Regions from separate parts of the Endozoicomonas lisbonensis genome, predicted to be linked through region 1. Evidence: predicted binding sites of a transcription regulator. Region 1 holds the regulator's gene; each other region holds the start of a gene.
What was found. The regulator sigma-54, encoded in region 1, starts transcription at its own class of promoters, with help from an activator protein. The targets are predictions, from matches to a motif close to TGGCACNNNNNTTGCTNT.
Positions count from the first base shown of each region.

Region 2: the regulator sigma-54 is predicted to act here: its motif matches at 1,089-1,106, upstream of V5J35_RS18560 (RtcB family protein).
Region 3: the regulator sigma-54 is predicted to act here: its motif matches at 2,141-2,158, upstream of nirB (nitrite reductase large subunit NirB).
Region 4: the regulator sigma-54 is predicted to act here: its motif matches at 5,230-5,247, upstream of glnA (glutamate--ammonia ligase).

Region 1 covers NZ_JBEWTB010000002.1:1,561,443-1,568,834, forward strand. The annotation lists gene lptA (lipopolysaccharide transport periplasmic protein LptA) at 1-300, shown strand, start outside; gene lptB (LPS export ABC transporter ATP-binding protein) at 305-1,030, shown strand; gene V5J35_RS07975 (RNA polymerase factor sigma-54) at 1,228-2,709, shown strand; gene hpf (ribosome hibernation-promoting factor, HPF/YfiA family) at 2,916-3,221, shown strand; gene ptsN (PTS IIA-like nitrogen regulatory protein PtsN) at 3,321-3,773, shown strand; gene V5J35_RS07990 (hypothetical protein) at 3,800-4,081, opposite strand; gene rapZ (RNase adapter RapZ) at 4,263-5,120, shown strand; gene V5J35_RS08000 (HPr family phosphocarrier protein) at 5,120-5,389, shown strand; gene mgtE (magnesium transporter) at 5,401-6,759, shown strand; gene pmbA (metalloprotease PmbA) at 6,760-7,392, opposite strand, start outside.
Region 2 covers NZ_JBEWTB010000002.1:3,903,907-3,911,298, reverse strand. The annotation lists gene V5J35_RS18570 (sigma 54-interacting transcriptional regulator) at 1-424, opposite strand, end outside; gene V5J35_RS18565 (RNA repair transcriptional activator RtcR family protein) at 376-906, opposite strand; gene V5J35_RS18560 (RtcB family protein) at 1,192-2,385, shown strand; gene V5J35_RS18555 (DUF551 domain-containing protein) at 2,416-2,733, shown strand; gene V5J35_RS18550 (hypothetical protein) at 2,799-3,050, shown strand; gene V5J35_RS18545 (cyclic-phosphate processing receiver domain-containing protein) at 3,081-5,009, shown strand; gene V5J35_RS18540 (cyclic-phosphate processing receiver domain-containing protein) at 5,049-6,269, shown strand; gene V5J35_RS18535 (hypothetical protein) at 6,281-7,392, shown strand, end outside.
Region 3 covers NZ_JBEWTB010000002.1:504,692-512,083, reverse strand. The annotation lists gene hutI (imidazolonepropionase) at 1-42, opposite strand, end outside; gene putP (sodium/proline symporter PutP) at 474-2,000, shown strand; gene nirB (nitrite reductase large subunit NirB) at 2,196-4,733, shown strand; gene nirD (nitrite reductase small subunit NirD) at 4,761-5,105, shown strand; gene V5J35_RS03315 (NAD(P)/FAD-dependent oxidoreductase) at 5,107-6,348, shown strand; gene V5J35_RS03310 (molybdopterin-dependent oxidoreductase) at 6,376-7,392, shown strand, end outside.
Region 4 covers NZ_JBEWTB010000002.1:1,954,685-1,962,076, forward strand. The annotation lists gene V5J35_RS09780 (hypothetical protein) at 1-870, opposite strand, end outside; gene V5J35_RS09785 (dihydrofolate reductase) at 1,101-1,610, opposite strand; gene thiI (tRNA uracil 4-sulfurtransferase ThiI) at 1,727-3,187, opposite strand; gene V5J35_RS09795 (hypothetical protein) at 3,753-4,931, shown strand; gene glnA (glutamate--ammonia ligase) at 5,392-6,795, shown strand; gene V5J35_RS09805 (DUF4124 domain-containing protein) at 6,991-7,392, shown strand, end outside.

The sequences.
Region 1 (7,392 bases):
GTGCGGAAGATTGTTGCCGAGGGCATTAACAAACGTGCCTACTACGAAGAAGAACAGCCCGATGCCCAGGGAACGTTGCAGGCATGGGGACATACTATTGACTACAAAGTGCTGGATGAAAAAATCCATCTGATCCGTCAGGCCCAGCTCGTAAAGAAAGGTGACTCGTTCAAGGGTGAACGCATCGATTACGACCTGAAGCAGCAAAAAGTCAACGCCAAAGGTCTGGACAACAGTCAGGGCGAAGGACGAGTACAGATGGTCATTCAGCCCAGACCCGAGCAACAGGAAAAGAAATAACCTGATGGTTACGCTAAAGGCAGAACACCTCAGTAAAAGCTACAAAGGCAGAAAGGTCGTTAAAGACGTCTCTCTGGCCGTCAACAGCGGCCAGATTGTGGGCCTGCTGGGACCTAACGGGGCAGGTAAAACCACCTGCTTCTACATGATTGTCGGCCTGGTAAAAGCTGATGGTGGCAAAGTCAGCATTAACAACAAAGACCTGACTCACCAGCCCATGCATGGGCGGGCAAGGGCTGGTGTTGGTTACCTGCCACAGGAAGCCTCAATATTCCGCAAGCTGTCGGTAACAGACAATATCCTTGCCATTTTGCAAACACGCAAAGACCTCAATAAACAGCAGCAGTTCGACAAGATGGAATCACTGCTGGATGAGTTCAACATAGGCCACATCCGCGACAGCGCCGGCATGAGCCTGTCGGGCGGTGAACGTCGGCGGGTGGAAATAGCCAGGGCGCTGGCTACCGACCCTGATTTTGTCCTGCTTGATGAGCCATTTGCCGGTGTTGACCCGATCTCGGTCGGAGATATCAAGGCGATTGTCAGACAACTGCAAGGCCGTGGCATTGGTGTACTGATCACCGATCACAATGTTCGTGAAACACTGGATATCTGTGAAAAGGCTTATATCGTCAGCGAAGGTGGCATCATTGCTGAAGGTGACAGCCAGACCGTTTTGAGCAACCAGAAGGTTCGTGACGTTTACCTGGGCCATCAGTTCAGTTTGTAGCCAGCCACATTCCGGGAAGAGTCTCCCTCTTCCCACGCCGGCTTCATGCCAGTTTTACTTTTCACTATTAATATTCTGTGCTTATAATCCGGTGACACGGAATGCATCTCAAAACGACAATGTGCAAACGATAATGTAATGCAGTTTTCGTCACCTGGAACACTGCATTTTCACAGTAAAAGGTACACGGTTGCCCTATGAAGCCCTCTCTACAGCTTAAAATGGGTCAGCAGTTGACGATGACACCGCAACTGCAACAAGCCATTCGCCTGTTACAGCTTTCGACACTGGACCTGCAACAGGAAATCCAGGAGGTGCTGGAATCCAACCCGATGCTGGAAAGCGAAGAGGCCATTCAGGATCAGGAGAGCCGCGACCAGGAAGCCAGTAACGCTGCTGAAGGTGAGCAACTGGTTGACCTCAATGCCCAGGAGCCACCGGCATCCTCAGAGTCTCAGGAACCCGAATGGTCAGAAAGCATCCCAAACGATCTGCCCGTCGATTCCGGCTGGGAGGAAATCTACTCCAGCATGCCGTCAGGCAGTGACGATGAGTTTGATCCGCTGAACCGCTCCCGGACCACCGAGTCTCTGCAGGAATACCTGCAATGGCAACTGAACCTGACCCCCACGACAGATACTGACAGATTGCTGGGCGAAGCGATCATCGAAGCCACGAACCCTGATGGTTATCTGACAACGTCACTGGACGATATCTACCAGAGCCTTGCCCTGGACCCGGCGCTTGCAGAACTCGATTTTGATGAGCTGAAAGTCATGCAGCGGCGTATTCAGCAGTTTGACCCGGTTGGCTGTGGCAGTGAAAACCTGAAAGAGTGCCTGTCCGTACAACTGGCTCAGCTGTCCTCACAAACCCCCTTTATTCACGAAGCCCAAAAGCTGATTGACCATCACCTGGAAGCCCTGGGCAGCCGGGATTACAGCCAGATCATGCGCCGCACCCGGATGAAAGAGCATCAGCTCAAGGATGCACTGGGCCTGATACAGAGCCTGAATCCCAAGCCCGGCTCTGAAGTGGATCAAACTGAACCGGAATACATCACACCGGATATCTCTGTTCGAAAAATTAAAGAGCGCTGGGTGGTCGAGCTGAATTCTGAGTCACTGCCTCGCCTTCGTATTAACAACAGTTATGCGTCAATGGTCCAGCGAGCCAACAGCAGCCGCGACAACCAGTTTATGAAAAACCAGCTGCAGGAAGCCCGCTGGTTTCTGAAAAACCTGCAAAGCCGTAATGAAACATTACTGAAAGTGGCTACCAAGATCGTTAACTTCCAGCAGGGCTTTCTGGAACAGGGCGACGAAGGAATGAAACCGCTGGTGCTTGCGGACATCGCTGAAGCGGTGGATATGCATGAATCAACTATTTCCCGGGTCACGACCCAGAAGTACATGCATACGCCCAGAGGCGTCTATGAGCTGAAGTATTTCTTTTCCAGCCATGTCAGCACAGACAGCGGCGGAGAGTGTTCATCCACTGCTATTCGCGCGCTGATCAAAAAGCTGGTTCAGGATGAAAATCCGAAAAAGCCGCTCAGTGACAACAAAATTGCCGGTTTACTGGGAGAACAGGGTATAAAAGTAGCCCGACGAACCATCGCCAAATATCGGGAGTCGATGCATATACCCCCTTCCAATGAACGCAAACGCCTGGTGTAAGTCACATAGAGTGCGTAACGATAAGTGCCTGAACTATAAAACTTATAGCAGGAATTATTCGGACAGAGTCTTAAGGTAAAAATCCTGTATTTTTTTGCTTCAGGACAGCACCAATGTTGTTAACGGTGATAGAATCTAAACAGACCAGTTCGAAAATCCCGGGAACTGGCCACTGTCTCCAAACGGGATCAGCAGGAGAGCGTTACATGCAAGTCAACATCAGTGGACATCATGTAGAGGTGACTCAAGCTCTGAAAGACTATGTCACTAAAAAACTCGACCGCCTGGCAGCTCACTTCGATCACATCACTAATGTACAGGTCACCTTGAGCGTAGAGAAACTACTGCATAAGGCAGAAGCGATCCTGCACATACGTGGAGCTGACATCAATGCGACCGCTGAATCCGATGACATGTACGCGGCTATTGACGATTTGTCAGATAAAATCGACCGACAGCTGGTAAAACACAAGGAAAAGACGCTCGATCGCATGCAGGGAGCCCGAGGCTGAATCCACAACCGACTGAAGGCCCCTGGCTTTCAGTCGACGTCCATTCAGTCAGCGGCTTCTTTTTTTGCACTCGCACCCTGTGAGTCTTCCAATCGTTGTATGATTATTAAAAACATTCTAACCCCCGAACGCACCCTCCATGGTGTGCAAGGGGTCAGCAAAAAGAAAATCCTGGAAACTATTGCGGAACAGATCAGCGAACATGTTCCCGCTATCAATGCCAAGGACCTGTTCAACAACCTCATCAACAGAGAACGACTGGGTACCACCGGACTGGGCAACGGCATTGCACTGCCTCACTGCCGCTCCAAAGCCTGCCCGGAGCCAACCGGCCTGTTCATTCGCCTGTCAGAGCCCGTCGATTTTGACGCGGTGGACCGGGAGCCTGTTGACCTGATTTTCGCTTTGATCGTCCCTGAAGAAAGCACTCAGGAACATCTGGATATCCTGAAAGCCCTGGCCCAGCGCTTCACCGATGATTACCTGCTCAGTCAGATCCGGTCAGCTAACTCTTCGGAAAACCTGTATCAGATACTGACAGCACCGGTCTGACGGTCTGTTTGGTTCAACCAGGCGGTTTAACCGGGAAAGGTGCAATCTACACGAACAGCCCAGCGAAAACTGTTCAGCCTCAGAACAACAGCTGACTGGTCAAAAATGACATTTGCGGTGTCAATGATCCGGTTTCGTTTATCGTAGAGATTGCACTGAGCTTCAACATCCCCATACAGCTTATGTTCTTCGGAAGCATTGAGCGTTATGAGCTGAGTACCCGCAAACGTCCGGCTGGATTCTATTTCAAGTGCCTGGGCAGAAGCGGACAGAAGAGTGAAGAGAAAAACGGCGGCTGACTTTGTCATTATTGTACTTCCTACGTATTTTCCGAATCTATACTATCTGATCTCACTCTGCATGAAAAGGCTGCCGGTATTACCTATCCTTGAAATAAAGAAACAGGTTTTAATCTCGTTGAGTTCCTCTATTATTCAACCATTAAAACCTGTTATCCGTTAATAAAAAGCTCCGCAAAAAGGGAACCCCATGAAACTCGTTATCATCAGCGGCCGTTCAGGTTCAGGAAAAAGTGCAGCACTCCATGCCCTTGAGGATCAGGGGTACTATTGTGTCGACAACCTGCCAGCCACCATGCTCAGCCAGCTACCGGAACAGCTTAGCGAAGGAGCCAACGAGCCACCCAGAATGGCAGTCAGCATCGATGTTCGTAATGTTCCCGGAGCCCTGGAGCATTTTCCAAGACTGTTGAAAAAACTCAGACACCAGGGAATCGACTGCCAGGTGCTGTTTCTGGACGCTGACAGCAGTTGCCTGATGAAGCGTTACAGCTCAACCCGCCGCAAGCATCCTCTGACGAATGACAAGGTATCACTGATCGAAGCCATAGACCTGGAAACCAGCCTGCTGGGACCCGTGGCGGCACAGGCTGATATTCGCATCGACACATCGCCACTGTCCGTGCATGAAATTCATGAACAGGTTCGCCACAAGGTCATTGGTGATGGCACCAAAAGCATGACCCTGATGATTCAGTCCTTTGGTTTTAAACACGGTATGCCGGTGGATGCTGACTATGTATTTGATGTTCGCTGCCTGCCTAACCCATACTGGGATGAATCCATCCGGCAATACACCGGACGGGACAAGCCGGTTCAGGACTTCCTTGCCGCAGAACCCATGGTGACGGAGATGTTTGAAGACCTGAAGCAATTCGTGGAAAAATGGTTACCAAGGTTTGAATCCGGCCAGCGCAGCTACATGACTATTGCCATAGGCTGCACCGGCGGACAACACCGCTCAGTCTATATTAGTGAACAGCTGGGAGCCTGGTTCAGCGAACGGTTTGACCGGGTTCAGGTTCGACACAGGGAGCTATCCAAATAATGATCCAGACGCAAGCGACCATCATCAACAAACTTGGATTGCACGCTCGTGCAGCATCCAAGTTTGTCTCGACCACTTCCAACTTTATCAGTCAGGTTAAAGTCGGTCTGAACGGTCGTGAAGTGGATGGAAAAAGCATTATGGCGATCATGATGCTGGCTGCAGGTCAGGGAACCATCCTTGACCTGACGTTTGACGGTGAAGACGAGCAGGAAGCAGCTGACGCACTGTGCAATCTGATCAACGATTATTTTGAAGAAGGTGAGTAAAGGCGTGCAATATGGTCCAGCAACTGCAACTGAGTATCGGAGACAAGGAGCTTAAAGAGCTCAACGAGGCACTGGAACACGGCGTCTCACCGGAACTCAGGCGCATGCTCAACAGCCTTCCGGCGGCTGATGCAGCACACCTGCTGGAATCCTCCCCTCCCAAACTCCGCAGCCTGCTCTGGCGCTTAATCGACCAGGAGCAGGAAGGTGATGTACTGCAGGAACTCAGCGACGAAGTCCGGCAGTTCTTTCTGGACCGGATGAACATTGCCGAGCTTAAGGCCATCACTGACGGTCAGGATGTAGACGACATTGCAGACCTGCTGCAACAACTGCCCGGCACCATCACCCGCAGGGTGCTCGACTCCATGGACAGCCAGGACCGACAGCGGATTGAAGTGGTTCTGTCCTACCCGGAAGATACCGCTGGCGGGCTGATGAACACCGACATGATCACTATTCGCCCCAGCAATACGGTCGATGTGGTGCTGCGCTATCTGCGCCGACACGAGAAAATCCCTGAAATGACCGACAGCCTGCTGGTGGTAAACCGCCGGGATGAATACATAGGCTCTTTGCCTCTCGGTATATTGCTGACGACAGACCCTTCTGCCACCGTCTACGAAGTCATGCAAACCGACGTTACTCCCATACCCGCAGATACCGAAGACACACAAGTCGCCCAGATATTCGAACGACAGGACCTTGTTTCCGCCCCGGTCATCAGCGACAAAGGCAAGCTGCTGGGTCGTATTACCATTGATGATGTGGTTGACGTTATTCGGGAAGAGGCTGAACACTCCATGATGAGCATGGCGGGTCTGGATGATGACGAGGACACCTTTGCTCCCGTCTTTAAAACAGCAAGGCGTCGCGCTGTCTGGCTGGGCATTAACTTAATTACGGCCTTTATCGCTGCCTCGGTCATTGGCATGTTCCAGACCACCATCGACAAAGTGGTCGCACTGGCAGTACTCATGCCGATTGTCGCCGGAATGGGTGGTAACGCCGGAGGTCAGGCTCTTACCCTGGTGATTCGCGGGATGGCGCTTGGACAGATCAGCAGCACCAACCTGCGCTGGCTGCTGAGTCGCGAGCTGGCAGTAGGCTTTATGAACGGTCTGCTCTGGGCCAGCCTGGTTGCCCTGATCGCTTACCTCTGGTTTAACGACCCTATTATTTCCCTGGTGATTGGCTGTGCCATGGTGATCAATTTGAGCGCTGCGGTAATCGTGGGTGCCAGCCTGCCGGTAATTCTGAAGTCTATGAATATAGATCCGTCTCTGGCGGGAACCATTATTCTGACCACCATTTCCGACGTGCTGGGCTTTTTCTCATTTCTTGGGCTGGCGACGCTTTTTTATGCCTGATTACTCTCCGGCCACCATCATGCCTTCAACCAGTACAGAGCCGACCTGAACATTACTACGGGTATCATAATCATTGCCCGCAGCCACAATGTTCATAAACATATCTTTCAGGTTGCCCGCTATGGTGATCTCAGAAACCGGGTATTGAATAATGCCATTTTCTACCCAGAAACCGGCTGCTCCACGAGAATAGTCTCCTGTTACCGTGTTAACCCCCTGCCCCATCAATTCCGTTACCAGCAGGCCCGTTCCCATTTGCTGTAACAGCTCGTTCTGGTCACCGGCATTACTGTCGAGAAACAGATTGTTCACTCCGCCTGCATTGGCAGTACTGGTCATTCCAAGCTTGCGTGCAGAATAGGTTCCCAGCAGATAGTTCGCCAATACACCATCGGTAATAAAATCCTTGGCCCGGGTTGCAAGACCGTCATTGTCAAAGCTGGCGGACCCCAGCGCCTTCTGCAAATGAGGTTGTTCATGAATGCGAACCCAGTCAGGGAAAACCGGCTTATTCAGATGATCCAGCAAAAACGATGCCTGTCGGTAGAGACTGCCACCACTGATCGCTGAGAGAAAGTGAGAAACCAGACCTGACGCCACCTCAGCGGCAAACACTACCGGTACCTGCCCCGT
Region 2 (7,392 bases), 2.3 Mb from region 1:
CTTCCAGTGCGTGTAGCAGCATTGCTTGTTCATCAAGCCCCAGTTCTCCAATTTCATCCAGAAATAGAATGCCTTTGTCAGCATGTCGGAGATAACCTTCCCGATGATTAACCGCGCCGGTGTACGCGCCTTTGTAATGACCAAATAGCGCCGACATCGCTCCGGCACCTTTCAACGTGGCGCAGTTGACGGGAACAAAGCTGCCTTTTATCTCTTTTCGCATGGACTTTAGTTCGTAGATGCGACGGGCAAGCTGGGTTTTACCGGCACCCGTAGGGCCTTGCAACAGAATCGGGTCTTTTGAACGCAGGGCAACCCGTTCGATCTCGGCAATCATCTGGTTGAAGTGATTGTTTCGGGTTTGGATGCCGGACTTCAGAAAATCCTGACCAGAACTGGATTCTTCAAAGTAGCGCTTTGCCATGACTCGTAGCGGGCAAGGTCCAGATCGATACTGTGGAGGCTGCCTTTTGCTTTGTCACCGCTCTGGGTGACGGGCGACACCTGGAGTATTTGTGCTGGCAGCAAGTGCGCCTCACTCATCAGGAACATACAAATCTGGCTGACATGAGTGCCGGTGGTGATGTTCAGATAATAGGATTCTTCATCGGTGTTGACTGGATAGTGCCGGGCAAATTCGTAAAACCAATGATAGATTTCTGCAAAATCCCAAGGGTTTTCCCAAACGGCCTCGATCAGTGCCACTTCTGTATCGGGAGAAGCGATTCGGATGTATTCTGCCACTATCAGGGCTTTGGCCAGATGCTGAGGGTGATAGATTAGCTCCATTCGATCAACGGGAAATGCCTCGTGCATCACTACGCTGACGGTGGGTCGCCAGTGTGTCCAGCGTGTTGCCTTTTTTCCACCTTTGACATCTTTTGTCGTGCCAAGGATGCTGATCACTACCCTTTTTCTCTTGTCCTTCAATCTCAAATTAGTCCCTATCTTATTAAATAACTATTTATCTGATGAGATATTTTAAAAGGATAGTAAGTTTAATCGGTAAAAAATACAAAACTTATGATTAACGCCAAAGTTCTTTATAAACAGGTAGTTATAAGGGTTTTTGATAAAAATATAATTGTTGGCACGAACTTTGATAACTATTCAATGTCATTGCGATAGAGGGCTTTGAAACCATCACACAGCCTGCAACCGATGAAATGAATGATTTGAAGGAGTACCAATATGCCAGTCATTACACAGCTCAAAGCCACCAAACAGGGTAAGCCCGTAAAAATCTGGACAGACGAAGTGGATGCACAGACTCTGGAGCAGATGAGAAAGGTGGCAAGCCTGCCCTTTATCTACAAGCATGTTACAGGTATGCCAGATATTCATCTTGGCAAAGGAGCGACTATTGGCTCCGTGATTGCCACGACTGATGCCATTATACCTGCCGCCGTAGGCGTAGATATTGGCTGCGGCATGAATGCCGTTCGACTGTCATTAAAAGCCAGTGACTTGCCTGATAACTTGCATGCCGTTCGTACCAGCATTGAGCAGCGCATCCCACTTGGAACTGGCGGAACTCATAAAGAGGCGCAAATTGCAGAAAATTCACCTGTAGTGACCGGGCTGCGACACATTCTGCACAAGCATCCTGATATTGTTCGCAACATGAGAGCCGACAAGTTTGCCTGCCAGCTGGGAACACTGGGTGCGGGTAATCATTTTATTGAGCTGTGTCTGGATGAAAACAACGACGTATGGGTGATGCTGCATTCTGGTAGCCGTGGTATTGGCAACCGGATCGGTCAGTACTTTATACAGCTCCCCCGAAAGGATATGGAACGGCAACAGGTCCACCTGCCGGATCGTGATCTTGGTTACCTGAAAGAAGGTTCCGAATACTTTGACGATTATGTGCAGGCGGTGGTTTGGGCGCAGGACTACGCCATGCGTAACCGTGAGCATATGATGAATGCGGTACTGATCGCGCTGAGATCAGGACTGAAGCCTTTTACTGTCACTGAAGAAGCCATTAACTGCCACCATAATTTTGTTGAGCAAGAGTTGCACGACGGAAATCAGGTTTGGGTTACCCGTAAAGGGGCTATTCGTGCCAGAAGTCAGGAGCTGGGTATTATCCCCGGGTCGATGGGAGCGAAATCCTACATCATTCGTGGCAAGGGTAATCCGGAATCCTTCTGCAGCTGCGCTCATGGTGCCGGACGAACTATGTCCCGTACTGCTGCTAAAAAAGCTTTCTCAGTGAGGGATCTGGAAGACCAGACGCAAGGCATAGAGTGCCGCAAAGACAAAGGCGTTCTGGATGAAATTCCGGGGGCTTACAAGAACATCGATAAAGTGATGGCACTTCAGGATGATCTTGTGGAAGTGGTGCATACGTTGCGGCAGATTGTGAATATTAAGGGCTGAAAAAGCCCAATAAAATGATGATCAAAAACGATGTGGATTGATTGCAAAGAGAAGATGCCGGAAAGCATGGAGGTTGTGATTGTTCTTTACGTAGGAAGTTGGCCTGGTCGTGGGTGCGGCGGCATTGCGGATGCTTACGCTACAGGGGTAGAGTGGTATGTGCCAGAAGGCGTTAATGTTGTTGGTTGGATGCCAATACCGGATGTGAACCATCTAACCACTCATAAAGAGTGCAGCGTAGCGCTTGAGCATAAACGATCTACGATTAAAGGTTTCATAGATAGTGATGATCATGATTTCTTAGAAGCTATTTTTGTGGAAAATGATTCTAATCAAAACAGTGTTTGAAGCAAAGTAAGCCTTGTATAGTTGGCTGATGACCGCCCTCTACCTTAAACGACGGAGTAATAAAGTTGAAGGATATAGCATTAATTCTTTTTATTGGTTTAGCCTTTAATGAGCTTACATTAAGGTCATTTGATGTCATTTCTCGAAAAAGACTGACCGAAGCTGAAACACATGCATTTAGTCAATTCGAACAAATAATGAATGTTAGAGACTGTAAGCCTGAAAAAATCATAGTGACCAGTAATAAAGAAAAAGAGATGATCAAAAAAAATGTGAAATGGAACTGTTCTGGTGTTGTGTATGAGTGGGCATCTTAATCAGCCTGGTTTAATGCAAGGAGTAAAAGCATGAACATAGTTATTGCAGTCGATAGTTTTGGTTTGTATGAACAATACCATGACCACTTCAAGGTGGGTGATGTCAAAAGTTTTCCTGTTTATACAGGTGTTATATCGATAATACTTAATGATTACACTGAGAAATGCATCATAAGAAAACAGGGAGCTGTTCATCTTATCTGTGGGAAAGTGATTAGGGCAGGTGCTTTTTCCATAGATGTTGACTGCGGTGATGTCATTCTTGAACTGGATTTATTAACTGAAAAATTTGATCTGGGTGATTACATCCACGCGGAAGTTGAATTCTACTTTGACTCAATGGACTGGGTGTCTGGTCCTGGAGTTGAATTTGATTATCATGATGACAACGCTTGGGAGATCAAAGCGCTGGAAAGTGTTTTGACTCTGGACTCTCTTTATAAAGATGAAGCACCGGAATCCTATAAGGATTTGAATGAACGGGTAATGGTCAAAGACATGGGAGACGTATGGGAACTTGACGGATATGAGTTTAAGTATGTTGATGTGAGCTATGAATTACACTGTCAGCTGCTTCCAAATACTGACAACCGGTTAAGCTCCAGTGATTACAGAGTGAAACTGTATCTTGGAGACAGTCGTAGTGCACCAGCCGGTTGGACAAAATGCTGTGATGCAGAGGAAGCCATTGAGTTTTTAAAGGCAGGTTTGGTCGTTAACGTACAGATGGATTTTGTGTGCAAAAGCAATGACTGCACAGCTGTGTTGTTATGGATGGAAAGTGCTATTAAACAACGCGATTTTTACCCACCTGAAATAGAAGTAATCTCTGAAAACAGTTCTAGAGAAAGTGAAATTCAGACTATTTTGGGTAAATTGTCTGATTATAAGAAAACAAATATTCAATCCCTACAGGATAGTCTGGCATCGGATCGACGGGCTGCAATTCGCCTACGGCTAGCAAGTGATAAGGATATTACAGAAGCTACGGCTTGCCAGTTGATAGAGGACAATCACTTTATTGTGTTATCGACTCTTGCAGCTAACCCTGCATTAAGTAGTGCCAGCCAATTAAAAATAGCTCAACTAAAACATCATAAAACCCTTGGAGCATTGGCAAGTAACACCAGCTTGATTCCAGAGTTAAAAACAAAGTTTTTGACAAGTGATATTGTTGGTGTTCGTGCGCTTCTTGCTTCAAACAGTAGCATTGATGACAGTATGCAGAAAACATTGCTACAGGATTCTTCCATCACAGTACGTATGGAATTGGCAAAAAACACTCGTCTCGCTGAATCTGTGCAAGAGGTATTGTGCAAAGACTCGGTTGATGATGTACGAATTAGCTTGGCAGAAAACCCTTCACTAAAGGGAGATGTTTTTAACTGCTTGTTAAATGACGATTTTTATGAGGTCGTAAGGTGTGCAGAAAAGAACCCCTTGCTGAGCAAAGAACAGCAAGAAGACATATTTTACAATAAAGGATCTAGCAGTAGTTTAACTTTTAATCCATCATTGACGGCGGAGCTACAAGAAAAAATTGCCGACAGTTATGACGCATGGGCGCTGGAACTTTTGGAAAACCCTAGCCTGACGGATGAGATGCAAATAAAACTTCTGAATGATGATCGCCTTTGTAATAAAAGCGCATTAGCAGAAAATCCGGCTATCAGTGAAAAAATAGAAATGGTTTTAGTCGATCATTGGGATGATGAGCTTCGGGCAACTTATGCATCAAGGAATGGATTAACGCTATTCGCCATGAGAAAACTTGCCAGAGATTGCAGTGAAGATGTTCGCCTTGAATTGGCCAGTAGTATTCAAATTCCTGAATCCATTCAGATGATACTGGCAGAAGATAAATGTCTGGATATACAAATGGATCTTAGGGCGAATGAAAACCTTTGTAGCAATGCCAGGAATAGACTGATTGAATTAGGTGTTATCAAGAGTCTGTGATTCTTGTGTGGATAAAAATTTAAGACTTGGAATGGTTGTATGAGTCAGGAAGATTTAGGGATTGATCTTTTGATCGATATAGAAGGTTGGGCAGTATATGATGGACGCTTTGATCTGGAAAATGATCGAGAATTTGAAGTTTGCCTTTACACAAAGGGTGTAAACAAAAGCAATACTGGAAAAAGTATTATTCAAATAGAACCTGGATTTTATAAAATTCAAGGCGAAATACTTTACTCCGGCTATCGCGGCTGGGTAATTGATTGTGGCATTAGGCTTTATTCACTAAAAACCTTGGACAGTAGTTTTAAAGTTGGTGATTATATTGTGTGTGAAGCAAGTCTTGGATTTGATCCTATGTATGATGTTTATGACTTGAACGATAGAAGAGAATGGCCTTGCGTTACCTATAAGTGGGATGTTATCAAGAAATTTCAGATTATCAGTCCATATGAAGACAGTAGCACTAAACTAGAAAAAATAATTGAAATTAAAAGCAAGGAAGATTACGTATGGTGTGACGATTACGAAAACTTTTTTGACTCCTATCAAATAGTATGTAGATTAAAAGATAATAAAAATCTGGAAAATTTTGAGTTACATCATTATGTAGAAAACAGTGAGAAATTATTTCTGGATGACAAACTTCAGGCACCAGAAGGCTGGACAAGATGCTATTGGCCAAACCAGGTAATTTCTTACCTCAATGCCTATGTAGTCACGGAATTAAGTCTTGATTACGACTTGGGCGATCATGAAAGAGGCACCGGTCTTGATGTGCTGATCTGGATAGAAGAACAAGTGACAAAAAGTAATTTTTATCCACCCAAAATAACTGTTCATTCAGCACCAGCTCAAATTAAAATAGAAATGATTAAAATGATTTCTAAAATTGAAAACTTGAAAAATATTAACTTGGAAACTATTCACGATAATATGATGAAAGGTGAAGTTGAAGAGCGGGTTAAACTAGCTGGATATACAGATTTATCTAAGAAAACCATTTCAAAATTGATGGATGATGAGAGCAAGTCAGTAGTTTGTACTTTGGCTTCTAACCCTTGCTTGCCAGAGCTTTATCAGACTAAGCTCTCTGAGATAAAAGATGTGCAACATATTTTACTAGCCTTGGCTGGAAATCCAAATCTGTCATTATCATTAATAGAAAGGTTCTCTAAAATTGATGATGACGCGCTTCGACAAGAATTAATGTCTAATCCATCTGTATCTGACAAATTTAAATCTACTAACGGGTATTGAAAGAGAATTTTATGAGATTAGGAGAAGGTAACCTTAATGGTTATACGTCAGGCAATGTTGAACTCTGTGAAAATGAGAATTTTTATATAAGCTTTTTACCGGAGAATGTGAAAAAAACTGATTCAACTGACAAATGTTATATTAATAAAGAGCACTTCTTGTATAAAATTTCTGGCAATGTCGTCTACATTCATAAAAAAGAGTGGATAATCGATTGTGGTATTTTAATCTATAACAGTGACTTGCCGAAAGGAGTAAGTTTAGGTGATTATGTTGAGTGTGAAGCCAAGCTTTTAGCTAACAATTTCTTTAGCTATAAACAATATGAGCCACATGATAAACATCGCTTTTGTCCTGATTTAAAATATTCATTTAAAGTGAATCATATTGCTGTGTGTGATATCTTTGTTTCATACGATGAAGACAGTGGAGAGAAAGAAAGTATTTTTCACGAGGAATTTCTTAATTTGGAAGATGGTGTTTTTTGCTTTCATAGTTTTGATGAAGACCATATTCAGATAGACTGTGTTTTGAAATCAACTTCCCCGTTAAAATGGTCTGAAGATAGACCTTTTAAGTCAGATTTTAAAATCTATTTAGGCGCAGAGCAAGATAGTCAGTTGAACCAAGAGTTAGTGTATTGCAAATACGAAGGCAGTGCTATTCACCATTTAAAAGATCGTGATGTTTCAGAAATGCACTTACATTACAATCTGAAGTCGGACTGTTACAACAATGCTTATATTGCATTGGAGTGGATAGAGAAAGAAGTTGTGAAAAGTAACTACTTTCCACCAAAGATAGTGTATCAGCCAACGCGATATATAAACTCGAAAGTTAAGAACTCCATCAGCAGAATAAATGAGTTAGCGAGTGCCAACCTCGTCTCTATTTATAAGACACTTCTTGATGAAGGTTTCTCTTATAATATATGTGAGAGAGTCCGTTTCGCCGAAAGTACACATCTACCTGAAGGTCTTGCTAATTATATGCTCGATGATCCTGCCAGGATTGTCATAATAGCTTTGGCAAAGAACCCATCGTTGTCTCACTCAGTTCAATATAAGCTTTCGAAATTATCTAACGAACCTTATGTTTTGCATGCACTTGCCCGTAATGAAAG
Region 3 (7,392 bases), 1.1 Mb from region 1:
GATCATCTGGGGTTTGGGCATAAGATGCTGATGCTCGGGCATAAATTGAATCCGTAAGCAGCGCCGGTTGTACACGGTGACTGCGGTAGCATTGGTTAACCTTGTCTTTAAAGATATAAAGAGTTTCAGGCCAACTGACAAGTACTTGTCTGGCGCTGGGCAATTTTGCGTCGGGCAATTTATCGTCGGGCAATTTATCGTCGGACAATAAGGATAGCTGCTTCATGGTGAAGCATTGCAATAAAAGCCACTCTGCCTGTCCTTTCTGACCTGCTAAGGGAAAGTAGTCAACTGTATTGTCGGGAGCATGGTCGAAATTAATGAGCTGACACTGTTTTTTAAGAGAGCCTTTTAATTCATACAGTTATTAAAAACTGAACAAATATGACGAAATACAGAGAAGTGGACTAACTTTATTTAGATAAGCCGTTTTAGAAAAGCAGTCGTTCTAATCACTTAATCCGGTAACGACGATGACTGATAATAACCTGATTCTGTTAACCTTCCTGGTTTACTTTGGATTGATGCTGCTTGTCGGCCTGTTTGCCTGGCGTCGGACTCTGAGTTCTTCCGATTATTTTCTTGGCGGGCGTTCCCTTGGGCCATGGTCAGCGGCGTTAAGTGCCGGGGCGTCTGATATGAGTGGCTGGTTACTGCTGGGACTGCCTGGTTACGCCTTTGCAGCTGGCCTTGAGGCGTTCTGGCTGGCGGCCGGTTTACTGGGAGGCACCTGGCTGAACTGGTTGATTGTGTCGCGCCGTCTGAGAACCTACAGCGCTCTGGCTGATGACGCTTTAACGTTACCTGAGTTTCTTGCCAATCGTTTTGAAGACAGAAAAGGATTGTTGCAACCTGTCTCGGCGATTTTTATTTTGATCTTCTTCCTTTTTTATACCAGCTCTGGCCTGGTGGCCGGCGGCAAACTGTTTGAATCGGTGTTTGGCATTGATTATCACTGGGCAGTCATTATTGGCATGGTCAGCGTGATTTCCTACACGCTGTATGGTGGTTTTCTGGCTGTCTGCTGGACGGATTTAATTCAGGGACTATTAATGGCTGCCGCCCTGCTGGTGGTACCGGTTGCTGCCCTTGAAGCCAGTGGCGGGGCTGATACGGTTTTTCAGGAGTTGCAGCGGATCAACCCCGAACTGTTAAGTGTGTTAACCACTGTCGAAGGCGAAACGTTGTCCGTGATAACGGTGTTATCCCTGTTAGGCTGGGGACTTGGGTATTTTGGCCAGCCCCACATCATGGCTCGCTTTAAAGCGATTCAGTCTGAAGGACAGCTGGTGCTGGCTCGCAGAATAGCCGTGAGCTGGACGGGCATCTGCATGTTGGGTGCTTTGCTGGTAGGCCTCGCGGGTGCGGTTTACACACAGAGAACTGGGATTAGCCTTGATGACCCCGAAGCAATTTTTATGTTGATGGTGAATACACTGTTCCATCCGGTGATTGCCGGTATTCTTCTGGCCGCTATTCTGGCTGCCATCATGAGTACTGCGGACTCGCAGTTACTGGTTTGTTCAACGGCTTTTGCAGAAGACTTTTACCGGGATATTTTCCGCCGCAACGCCCCTCAGGAAGAAGTGCTTCTGGTTGGACGTATCGCCGTGGTGGGGATTGCTGTGATTGCCACCTGGCTGGCGCTTAATCCTGACCATTCGGTGCTGGGTATGGTGTCCTACGCCTGGGCAGGCTTTGGTGCAGCCTTTGGTCCGGTGCTGATACTGTCGCTGTATTGGCGACGGATGAACGGCATAGGGGCATTAGCGGGTATTGTGGCTGGTGGCCTGACCGTCGTGTGGTGGAAGCAGCAGCAGGGTGGCTGGTATGACCTCTATGAAATTATCCCGGGAATTATTGCTGCAACTCTGGCTGTGATGGTGTTCAGCTACCTGGGCAGAAGGCCATCGAAAACCATGGAAACCCTGTTTGATAAAGTTAATGGCCGGGTCGAACAGCTTTCACATTATGATGATGAGGAACCTTCGGTTTCCTGACAGTAAGAATTGCAATTCAGCGGCGCAGGGAGTTAATTCAGTGCCTTGCCCGGTTTAATTGCACTTTTTTTGTGCGCTCGCCAGCCTAAGCGGCGTATTTTTTCTTCTTTTCCCCAATAATCTTCCGGACTAAACCTGTCTGGCACACACCTTGCACAGTTCCCTGTAAACAAAAAGATGTGGGAAACATGGGTAATGAGTAACAAGGAAACGCTGGTGGTTGTCGGCAATGGCATGGTCGGCCATCGCTTTCTGGAACAGCTGGTTGAAGCCGGTGGTCTGAATCAGTTTGAAGTCATTGTCTTTGGTGAAGAGAGTCGGCCTGCATACGACAGAGTTCATTTATCAGAGTACTTTTCCGGACGTTCTGCTGAAGAGCTGTCCATGGTGTCTGATGGCTTTTATCAGCAACCGGGGCTCAGGCTGATTCTGAATGACCGGGTAGAAGTCATTGATCGCGCATCTGGAAAAGTGATGACCAGCGGCGGAGTTGAGCAGCCTTATGATCATTTGGTGCTGGCTACCGGTTCTTATCCGTTTGTTCCTCCTGTCAGTGGGCATGACAGACCTAACTGCTTTGTTTATCGAACCATTGATGATCTTGATGCCATAAAGTCTGCCGCTGAATCCTGCCGGTCCGGTACGGTGGTCGGTGGTGGTTTGCTGGGTCTTGAAGCCGCTAAAGCATTAAAAGACCTGAGTCTGGAAACACATGTCGTCGAATTTGCATCAGGGCTTATGGCTGCGCAGGTGGATGAGGGCGGTGGTGCCATGCTGCAGCACAAGATTGAAGCGCTGGGAGTAACGGTTCATACCGGCAAAAACACCCGGCAGATTGTTGAGGGTGATAAGGCCGTACACCAGATGCAGTTTGCCGATGGCGAACACCTGAACACTGACCTGATTCTTTTTTCAGCGGGCATTCGCCCCAGGGATGAACTGGCAAGGCAGTGCGGTCTGAACATCGGTGAAAGAGGCGGCATTGTAATTAACAACGAGTGCCGTACATCCGATTCGCGCATCTTTGCCATTGGTGAGTGTGCGCTCTGGAATAACCGGATTTATGGTCTGGTCGCACCGGGGTATCAAATGGGACAGGTGGTTGTTGACCAACTGTTGCACGACGGGATGGCTCTGTTTCAGGGAGCCGATATGAGCACCCGACTGAAGTTGATGGGGGTGGAGGTCGCAAGTATTGGCGATGCTCATGCCCGGACGCCTGGCGCACTGAGTTACCGGTTTATTGATGAAGAGAAAGAAGTTTATAAAAAGCTGGTGGTATCGGGTAACAAGAAAAAGGTTCTGGGCGCGGTACTGGTGGGAGACGCTCAGGAGTACGGCACACTTCTGCAGATGGTATTGAATGACATACGTCCTCCAGATAATCCGGCAGAGCTGATCCTGCCCCCGGTTGAGGGTCAGTCTTCAGCAGGTGTCGGGGTGGCGGTACTGCCGGAGTCTGCCCAGATCTGTTCCTGTTTCAATGTCAGTAAAGGCGAACTGGTGGAGGCCATTACAGCAGGGTGTCAGGATCTGGCTACTCTCAAGGCAGAAACGTCGGCGGGTACCGGCTGTGGTGGTTGCGCACAGCTGGTGAAACAGGTGCTGGATCATGAGTTGTTGCAGCTGGGGGTCGAAGTTAAGAAGGATTTGTGTGAGCACATTCCTTATTCCCGGCAGGAGCTTTATCACCTGGTGCGGGTGGGGCAGTTAAAAACCTTTGCAGAGGTGATTGAAAAACATGGAACCGGGCTCGGTTGTGATATCTGCAAGCCAACAGTTGGGTCAATTATTGCCTCCTGCTGGAACGATTATATTCTTCGGGACGAACATGCGCCTCTGCAGGATACGAACGATTATTTCCTCGGCAATATGCAGAAAGATGGCACTTATTCCGTGGTGCCAAGGATTCCCGGTGGGGAGATTACACCGGAAAAACTGCTGGTGATTGGTGAAGTAGGGCGGGACTTTAACCTCTACACCAAAATCACTGGCGGGCAGCGTATTGATCTGTTTGGTGCTCAGCTGCATCAACTACCCGCTATCTGGAAACGGCTGGTCGATGCTGGTTTTGAGACCGGTCATGCCTATGGCAAATCTCTGCGAACGGTTAAGTCCTGTGTCGGCAGTACCTGGTGTCGTTATGGTGTGCTGGACAGTGTTGGGATGGCAATCCGGGTGGAGAACCGTTATCGCGGAGTCCGGTCTCCACATAAAATAAAAATGGCGGTTTCCGGTTGTACCCGCGAATGTGCCGAGGCTCAGAGCAAGGATGTTGGTGTCATTGCAACGGAACAGGGCTGGAACCTCTATGTTGCAGGTAATGGGGGCATGAAACCAAGGCATGCCGATCTGTTTGCCACCGGCCTGGACGACAGCACCCTGATACAGTACATCGATCGCTTCCTGATGTTTTATATCCGAACCGCAGATCGTCTGCAGAGAACTTCGGTCTGGCTCGGCAATCTGGAAGGTGGCCTTGATTACCTCAGGGAAGTCATTATCGACGACAGCCTTGGAATTGCAGAAGAGCTTGAAAATGAGATGGCGCACCTGATCGGCACTTACCAGTGTGAATGGAAAACGACACTGGATGATTCCGAAAAACTCAAACGTTTCAGTCATTTTATGAACAGTGATCAGCCTGACAGTCATGTCGTTTTTGTCAGGGAGCGTGAGCAGATTCGGCCTGCTACTCAGGTTGAAAAGGTCAGACTTATAGGAAACCAGTGATAAGGGAATAGCGATAAGGAGAGTGTGATGAGTAATGTATGGAAAAAAGTCTGTTCAGTTCATGAGATCAGAGACGGACTGGGGGCGTGTGCTCTGGTCGATAATCGTCAGGTTGCGCTGTTTCTGGTGAATGGTCAGATGTTTGCTGTCAGCAACCTTGATCCATTTAGTGGCTGCAATGTGATATCCCGGGGAATTACCGGCGATTTGGAGGGGCGTATTGTGGTCGCGTCGCCTGTTTATAAACAGCATTTTGATCTTGAGACCGGCATTTGCCTTGAGGATGAAAGCGTTTGTCTGGAATCTTATCCCGTTGAAGTGGTTGATGGTCGGGTGATGGTTATGATGCCAGCCATTGATTGGGTGGCATGATATGAAGCTGGTGGTGGTTGGCAATGGTATGGGCTCCGTTCGTCTGCTGGAGCATCTGGCAGAGGGGGGGCATGACCATGAAATAGTCGTGCTGTCAGAAGAATCCAATCCGGGATATAACCGTATCCAGTTGTCCAGACTGTTGGCAGGCAGTATCGGGCGGGAGGCGATAGAGCTGCACTCCGAAGGCTGGTATCAGGAACACGGCATCAGTCTTCTGTCCGGCAGTGGTTACAGGGTGACAGACATTGACAGGGAGCTGAAGCAGGTTGAAACCGCTGACGGCACACGACACTCCTACGATAAGTTGATTCTGGCAACCGGCTCCCTGTCAGTCTCTATTCCCGTTAACGGCTCAGACCTGAAAGGTATCCTGTTTTTCCGGCAGCTCGAAGATGTTGACACTATGCTGGAAGCCAGCAGGCAGCCAGACGCCAGTGCTGTGGTGATTGGCGGTGGCCTGTTAGGGCTGGAGTGTGCCAGTGGTCTGGTAAAACGTGGTATGAGTGTGACGGTGGTGGATAACAGCGCGACACTTCTTGGGCGACAGCTGGACGGTACTGCTGGCAACATGCTTAGACGGGAACTGGAGAGCCGGGGTATCGCCTTTCGCTGTAGCGCACGACTGCAACAGTTTACGGGTGGCAGGGACGCAGATAGCAAAGGAGTTGTCCGGCAGGTTGAAATCATCAATGAGTATGATCAGCCGGAATGTCTGGACGCTTCTCTGGTAGTAGTGGCAGCCGGTGTCAGACCGAATATTACTCTTATGCAAGCAGCAGGGCTGGCGTGTGACAGGGGGGTACTGGTCAATGAATGGATGCAGACTTCCGACCCGGAGATTCTGGCTTTTGGTGAGTGCGTACAGTTACGGAACTCGTTATTCGGGCTGGTGGCTCCAGTATATGAGCAGGCGTATGTGGTCAGTGAGCAACTGCTTGGCAGACAGTCCAGGGAGTTTGTACCTGTCCCTATTCCGACGAGTTTGAAGGTAGATGGCATCGACCTGTTTTCCTGTGGCGAATTTGTTGCTGCGGAAGGTGATGAGGAACTGCTGGTGGACGCTCGGCAGTACGGTGTCTACCGGAAAATAGTCATTCGGGACAACCGCATAAAAGGTGTGCTGCTGTATGGAGATGTCAGTGACGGGTTGTGGTATCAGACTTTGATGACCCGTGCTGACGATGTTTCTTTATTCAGGCAATGCCTGATATTTGGTCAACGATTTTTACCGGCAGCTTAATCGGAATAACAATAAATAAGAATGCGAATGGCTAAGACAGTACACACGACTTGTGCCTACTGCGGGGTAGGTTGTGGCATTACAGCAGAGGTTCGTAACCCGGAACTTCATCTGGTCGATATTCAGGGGAATGAAAATCATCCTGCCAACTTTGGTCGGCTGTGCTCAAAAGGGAGCGCCCTGGGAGAAACGGTTTCGCTGGAGAACCGATTGCTGACGCCAGTAGTTGACGGTGAAAAAGTCAACTGGAATAAAGCCCTGGACGAGGTGGTCAGCCGGTTACACAGAACCATTAAACAGTATGGCCCTGACTCGGTGGCTTTATACGGCTCTGGGCAACTGCTTACCGAAGATTACTACGTGGCCAATAAACTGATGAAGGGGTTTATTGGCAGCGCCAATATCGACACTAATTCCCGCCTGTGTATGGCTTCAACCGTTGCCGGTCATAAGCGTGCTTTTGGTTCAGATACCGTACCCAACTGTTATGAAGACCTGGAACTGTGTGATTTGCTGGTGTTAGTGGGTTCTAACACAGCCTGGTGTCATCCGGTTCTGTTTCAGCGAATTCGTGCTGCGAAGCAGCAGCAACCAGCAATGAAAGTTGTTGTGATTGATCCTCGAAAGACAGATACCTGTGATATTGCTGATCTGCACCTGTCGATTAAGTCTGGTACGGATGTCGCGTTGTTTGCCGGACTGTTGCTGGATTTATCGGTCAGGGGAGTAATGGATGCTGACTATGTTGGTCAACATACGACAGGGTTGCAGTCTGCCCTGAAAGCAGCAGAAGACAGTGTGGGTTCGGTTCGTCTTGTGGCTGAGCTGTGTGGCCTGAAAAGCACGGATGTGGAAACCTTTTATCAGTGGTTTGCCCGAACGGATAAAACGGTGACGGCCTGGTCGCAGGGGGTTAACCAGTCCGTTTCAGGAACGGATAAAGTTAATGCCATTCTCAATTGCCATCTGCTAACAGGGCGCATCGGTCAGCCCGGTAGCGGGCCGCTGTCTTTAACCGGGCAGCCCAATGCCATGGGCGGGCGT
Region 4 (7,392 bases), 390 kb from region 1:
GTTAAGCAGGTCATGACGGGGAATTTTTATTCCTTTGCCATTGTCGACTACCGTTCTGATGTACTGTTTATCTTCACGATCCAACTCGTAGCGGGTATTCCCCGGCCGCTCCAGCCCCGGAGGCGTTGAAGCGGGACTGCGCCGGTCAAATTCCATAAAACCGGCAGGTTTGTCTGGATAATCCATCTGCGCCCGTTCAGGGGCGGACGGTTCACTGAAGTGCCAGCGAATCCGGTTTTTGACTTCAAGAATGCGCTCAAAAGTAATGTCCCGGTCTTTTCGCAACTCCTGAGAGTCAGCAATTTCAGCAACAACATCCTCAGCGGTTTCCCGGTCCACCCTGTAATGACGAACCACAGTATCAACAAAGTGAGGAATCAGCGCTCTCTCCAGAAAGCCGGTTGGCAGACTCCGGTCTTGAGAAAGAAAACGATAAGCCAACTCCGTGCTTGAGAGATCAATGTCCGCCTTGATAGCCTCCAGTATATTTGGCCGAACGGATCGGGAGCCTCCCGCAAGCACTTCGTGCTTTTGATCATTGATGGTCTTGCGCTGAACCTCGCCAATACCATGCAGGTGCATCACACAGGCAATTTCGTAATCCTTGATATTGCGGTGAAACTCATCGGGAATCCGGCTCCAGGCTTCTTTGCAAAATGAATCATACAGGCCCAGAGCGCGATCAGCAGAGGGTTTGCCAAACAGTAAGCGCTTAACACCACGGGACAGGGAAGCCAGGGCTGAGACAAGATGCCCCTTCCAGGTCTGATATTCCGAAACTTCCAGCTCGCGGCTGTTCGGATTTGATAGGGGCGGCAATGCCGGAGATGGTCTGGCATCCGAATGGCTGCCAGCCCTGAATCTATGCATACCTCTAAATCCCTGAGATATTTTCATTCGGTATGACGAAGATTTTTTTATTCTTATTTGTACAAAAAAAATGTCTTTAAATTATATAAAGGAATAAAAAAATCTTTTTGTAACAACTTTTAAACTATAGATGGGAGCAGCTCAGGTCAGATTAGTGGTAGGCATAAGAGCATACTGTTTCTTCCACAGGAAAAGTGACAAAAACAGTATGAACTGAGAAAACTGGCTTGTTATTGAGCTTTACGATCAAGCACCAGATAACTGAACGTCAAAGGTTCTTCGTCTTCAGACTGCATATCCTGTCTGGCTGTTTCAAGCCAGTCGCTTTCGTTAATGTCCGGAAAGAAAGCATCGCCTTCAAAGCTCTGGTAAACCTTTGTCAGATAAAGCCGGTCAGCCTTATCCAGAGCCTGTTTATAGATCTGCGCACCACCAATGACCATCACCTCGTCATTGCCATTGATCAGGGCAATATCTTCTGCCAGTGCCAGCGCCTCGTCGAGACTGTGAACCACTTTTACACCCTCATGGTGCCAGTCAGCATCCCGGGTGATGACGATATTGGTGCGTCCGGGCAGGGGTTTGCTCAGGGAATCGAAGGTCTTACGCCCCATGATAATTGGCTTACCCATGGTCACTGCTTTGAAATAACGCAGGTCACCAGGCAGATACCAGGGCATTTTGTTGTTAATGCCAATCGCGTTGTTTTCCGCAACGGCAGCAATCATGGCTATTTTCATTTGTCAGATAACAGGTGAGTGAGTTTGGTTGAGTGTCATTGTGTTGGTGAAACCGGGCAGATTCAAGGGGAGCTGACAGGTAAACAATGCCCGCCAGCTGTTTAAGTTTTTTAAGGCTACTTTTTATCCGGATTAAACACACCCACATTATCATGACCCTCTTCACGAAGGTGCATGGCGTGCAACTGGCTCATAACGCCTTTTTCACAGTACAACAGGTAGTGTTTTTCCCGATCCAGTTCAGCAAATTTTGTACGTAACTGGTAGAAAGGTACGTGCATCACTTCGCGATCCGACATGGAGAACGGCTTGATCTCTTCTTCATCCGGATGACGAATATCAATAATAATCTCGCCCTGATCCACATGATCCACCACGTCCACTTCTTCACGGGTTAAGTCATCAGCGATAATGTCACTGACGGACACAGTACGACGCTCTGCGACTGCTTTATCAAGCAGGGCAAAATCAAAGCGTTCTTCTTCCGCTGCAATTTTTTCAGGCTTGGCTTTCGTCGTTGGATTTTTAGAGATAACGGCACAGTACTCAGGAATATTTTTAACAAACTCCTCAGTGCCAATGCGAGCAGAGATATCAATAATATCCTGTTTATCCATCGCCACCAGCGGACGCAACACCAGATGATCCGTCGCAGCATCAATCACCGCCAGATTGGTCAACGTCTGGCTGGATACCTGAGCCACCGCTTCACCGGTCACCAGAGCTTCCACGTGCATTTCTTTAGCCACTGAGGTTGCCGCCCTCAGCATCATACGCTTGAGAATCACGCCCATCTGGGAGTTATCCACATTCTTCAGGATTTCCTCAACCACCCCTTCAAAAGGGACAGTGACAAACCGAACATTATGGGATGAACCAAAACGGCTCCACAGATAATAAGCTACTTCTTTAACCGCCAGCTCATGGGCATGACCTCCCAGGTTAAAGAAACAGAAGTGTGTACGAATACCCCGCTTCATAGTCAGAAAGCTGGAAACCGTTGAGTCAAAACCGCCGGAAATCAGGGACAGAACCGGCTCCATGGAACCCAGTGGGTAGCCACCAAGACCTTCTCCACGCGCCGTCTCCAGAAAATAACGGTCACGCTTGATTTCAATCTTTACCGTCACATCAGGGTTCTTGAGCTTAACGCCTACCGCTTCAGTGTGGACATTCAAGCCACCACCCACCTGCTTTTCTACATCAATAGACTGAAAATCATGGGTTCCCTGTCTGGCGCAGGTAACACGGAAGGTTTTGCCTGCCAGGCGCTCACGAAAAGCAGGCAGTGCTTTTTCAAGAATGTCGTCAATGGTTGTCAGGGGGTATTCTGTCACCTGCATCCAGTAGGCAACACCGGGAATATGACTCAGCTGATCCCGGGCTTCCGCCAGTACGATGGGGTCATCAGAAGAGGTCGTCACTTCGATAAAATCCCAGGTACCACGAACATCTACACCCTCATCGGAACGCTTGAGGATGGTACGAATATTCTTCCGCAACACTTTAATAAAGCGCTTTCGGACCGGAGTACTTTTAATCGTAATTTCCGGAAACAGCTTAATGATGAACTTCATGGTTCGGGCTACCGTGATCATGCCGCAGGCACGCTAAAAACGATGAGTAGTAAAGCCTGACAGCAAAATATTGAGAGAAAAGTGGCGGAATTATACAGAAACACACGGTTGTGACATATCCCTCAAATCTGACGGAGTGCTGCCCTCTGCCACCAACACAAAGGCATACAAATACCGACTGACGTTAGTAGTCCACGCAACTTCACGATACACTGAGTGCCGCCTGTTTTTCGCAACTGCAGAATCAGGCAGCACAGGCTTTTTTCTGCTGGATGACTTTGGTGGTTAATTAAACCGGCTAAGTCCTACGACAGGTGTTTAAGAAATGCCGAAAGCTGTAATGGCTTTCAGCATTTTTGTATCGGTTATTTTTGAAAGGGCTACAGATACCATAAAAAAATCAGGCTAAAACGCCATTGATACCCTACATTATTCTCTGTTTCACCGTCGGTGTACCCATTTTTGAATACAACAACACAATGGCTGTTCTGAATCAGGCACATGACGGGGGAAACGGATTTTAAAACAATGCTCAGTCAATTTAGCTATGGCATTCGAGGGGATAATGCTTTCGATAAAAAAGCAAACCGTACAGGTTATTGCACTTCTTGTCGCTATTTTATTTTGTATGGCAGAAGCACACAGCCAGGGAAAAGGGAAAAACACAAAAGACAGTGAAAAGATGCCCCTGCTTCGCCAGGAGATGACTGTTGAGGAGGCTCCGGCTTCTTACAACGCATTTCGCAGAATAGAGAATCCGCGACGCTACAGACTGACCTTTACTATTCGTGCCTCAGACGATTTGAGGGATACCCGGGAAATACCCCGCACCGTCATCATTGCGCTCCCGGGAAACCTTCAGCCGCCGGTATTCAACAGGCAGCCCCAGCCTGCTCAGCTGACCGCTATGACCCCATTTGGAATGGCAGGTTCATTCGACAACATGGGCGAAGGCACTTCCTGGATGGGCGCAAGTACTTCGTCGGGCTGCACAGGAACAGGCACAACACTAGACGATGCGGTTGAGCAATATCGCCTGAACAACCTGCAACTGGGAATTTCTGAGTTAGTACCAACGTTTTATAATTATTCCGATGTGCCAGCCATCGAACTCAGGCACATAGAAGACATAAGCAGTTTACTACGTTTGCTAAGGGGTATCGGGTCAACAGCGTTCAGGCTTACTGACCAAAGAGATTATCTTCAGAATCTGGCGGAGACCTGTCAGCACTGCGATCGCTATGGTAGCGAGGGGGTGACATTTGTCGGAATCAACGGATGTATCCTACTGGGAGCATGTGCTTTTGATGCATGGCTGTGTCAGCTTTCCAAAGTCAAGATTCTGACAAAACTGATAGCTGGTCTTTCTCCATTTGGTCTGTCTTGTTGCGGGTGCTGGTACACAATGAATCTCCTGGACGGAACACTGGCTTCCCGTACTGTCACAATCAGTCTGACCGAACGGCTTTCTTCTGAGGATGACTCGCTTGAAAGCAACTTGTCACCTGAAACCATTGAGCTGTTACGAAACAGCCTGTCAGCTTTTCATCGCAGAGACCAGTGGCCTTTTATTCGCTCACTGGACTCGTCGTTATCTGATGAAGGCCAGACCAGAAGGACTTCAATACACGTTGAGGTGCTGGCTCCGGAGACATATACTAGGTCCTCCGATATTCTCAACTATCTGGGGCTGACCAACATGGGCAATGAGGAAATCTCCTTTTCTGTATTGGGGCGGGACTAAAATGCCCCCGGGAGACTCCGTTAATTTCGCTCACTGCACTCATCACTGTCTGATGATGGCGTAGAAGTATCTTCATACAATTTGAGGTGCTGGTTCTGGAGATAAAATGCTTTTCGCCACTATGTGGCTGTTTTGCACCAATAGGATTCAGGCAATCCTCTTATACATCAAAGTAGTGCATCAAATTAGTGCATAAAAATGTCTGTCATGTTTACTTTTAGTGCAACATTTCAGGATTTCAGTAGAAAATCCTTCAACACTGCCGCACAAGAGGGCATGAAACAGTGTTTTGAAAAGCTGGCACGCTGTTTGCTTTTCCAAATGCAGATCAGTCACACCTGTGGCCAACCATTGAGCCAGGCGGAAGATCATTCAATCGACTCAACCCTATTGGCGTTGAAGATCAGAGCCAAAAGCGATGCTCTCAGTTTTGAGCTAAGTCCTCTGGAGGAAATAATAAATGTCCAAGACCCTGAACCTGATCAAGGATCATGACGTTAAATGGATTGACCTGCGTTTCACCGATACCAAGGGTAAGGAACAGCACGTTTCCATGCCAATCAGTGAAGTAGATGGCGATTTCTTCGAACTGGGTAAAATGTTCGACGGCTCCTCTATCGCAGGTTGGAAAGGCATCAACGAATCCGACATGATCCTGATGCCAGATGACAGCAGCTCTGTAATCGACCCGTTCACCGACGAAACTACCCTGAACATCCGTTGCGACATCATTGAGCCTGCCACCATGCAGGGCTATGAGCGTGACCCTCGCTCCGTTGCCAAGCGCGCGGAAGAGTACCTGAAGTCCACCGGTATCGCAGACACTGCATTCTTCGGCCCGGAACCAGAGTTCTTCGTATTTGATGACGTTAAGTGGAAAGTTGATATTTCCGGCGCATCCTACGAAATCAACTCTGAAGAAGCCCACTGGTCCAGCAACGCTACCTTTGCTGACGGCAACACTGGCCACCGCCCAAAGGTTAAAGGCGGCTACTTCCCGGTTCCTCCGGTAGACTCTCTGCACGACCTGCGTGCCAAGATGTGTCAGGCAATGGAAGACCAGGGCCTGGAAGTTGAAGTACACCACCACGAAGTGGGTACTGCCGGTCAGTGTGAAATCGGCGTTAAGTTCAACACTCTGGTGAAAAAGGCTGACGAAGTTCAGATCCTGAAGTACGCAGTACACAACGTTGCTCACGCTTACGGCAAAACCGCTACCTTCATGCCTAAGCCTCTGGTCGGTGACAACGGTAGCGGCATGCACGTTCACATGTCCCTGAGCAAGGACGGTGACAACCAGTTTGCTGGTGACGGCTATGCGGGACTGAGCGAAACCGCCCTGTACTACATCGGTGGTGTCATCAAACACGCTAAAGCGATCAACGCTTTTGCCAACGCCTCCACCAACTCTTACAAGCGTCTGATTCCAGGCTTCGAAGCACCGGTTATGCTGGCTTACTCTGCCCGTAACCGTTCTGCTTCCATCCGTATCCCTTACGTGAACAGCCCTAAAGCCCGTCGTGTAGAAGTTCGCTTCCCTGATCCGACCGCTAACCCATACCTGTGCTTCGCAGCACTGCTGATGGCTGGCCTGGACGGCGTAAAGAACAAGATCCACCCTGGCGATGCTGCGGATAAGGACCTGTACGACCTGCCAGCTGAAGAAGCTAAGGAAATTCCAGTCGTTGCTGAAAGCTTCGAAGAAGCCCTGGCAGCCCTGGACGCTGACCGTGAATTCCTGACCGCAGGCGGCGTATTCACCGACGACATGATCGACGCTTATATTGAGCTGAAGAAGGAAGAGTGCCTGGCTATCAGCCAGACAACTCACCCTGCAGAGTTTGACCTGTACTACTCTGTTTGATTGCCCGTACAGATAAGGCAGAGAGTTCTGCCTTATCAAAACACTGATTTTCAGTGTGCTTTCCAAACCCTGAAATGGCTGATCGTGGTATTTACCCGGTTAGCTATTTTCTTTTCTGACTACTTAATTCCGACTATTCAACGGCCCTTCAGAGCAGTAATCTATTCCTATACCGCTATCCACTGGTAGACTTCAATGAGAATAAAAACTCTGTCACTGCTCCTGATATTGATGACTGCGTCATTCAATGCCAGTACGCAGATTTACAAATCCATTGATAAACATGGCAATGCTGTGTTCACCGACAAGCCTTCCACTACCCGTCCCAGTGAACCCGTTACGCTTGAACCCATCACCAGCCTGCCAGCTCCAGCCAATACTCCTTCCCCCGGCTTCTCTGCTCCTGAGCCAGCAGAACAACAGGACAAACCTGGTTACAGCGTTTTTTCAATCAGCAGTCCGGCTAATGATTCAACCGTTCGGGATAATGGCAACTTCACGATAACAGTCAGTGTCCAGCCCAATCTGGCCAGAGGACACCGAGTACGTTTTTTTATTAACGGTCAGGCAGTGGCAGGTCCACAAAGAGCGCTTAGC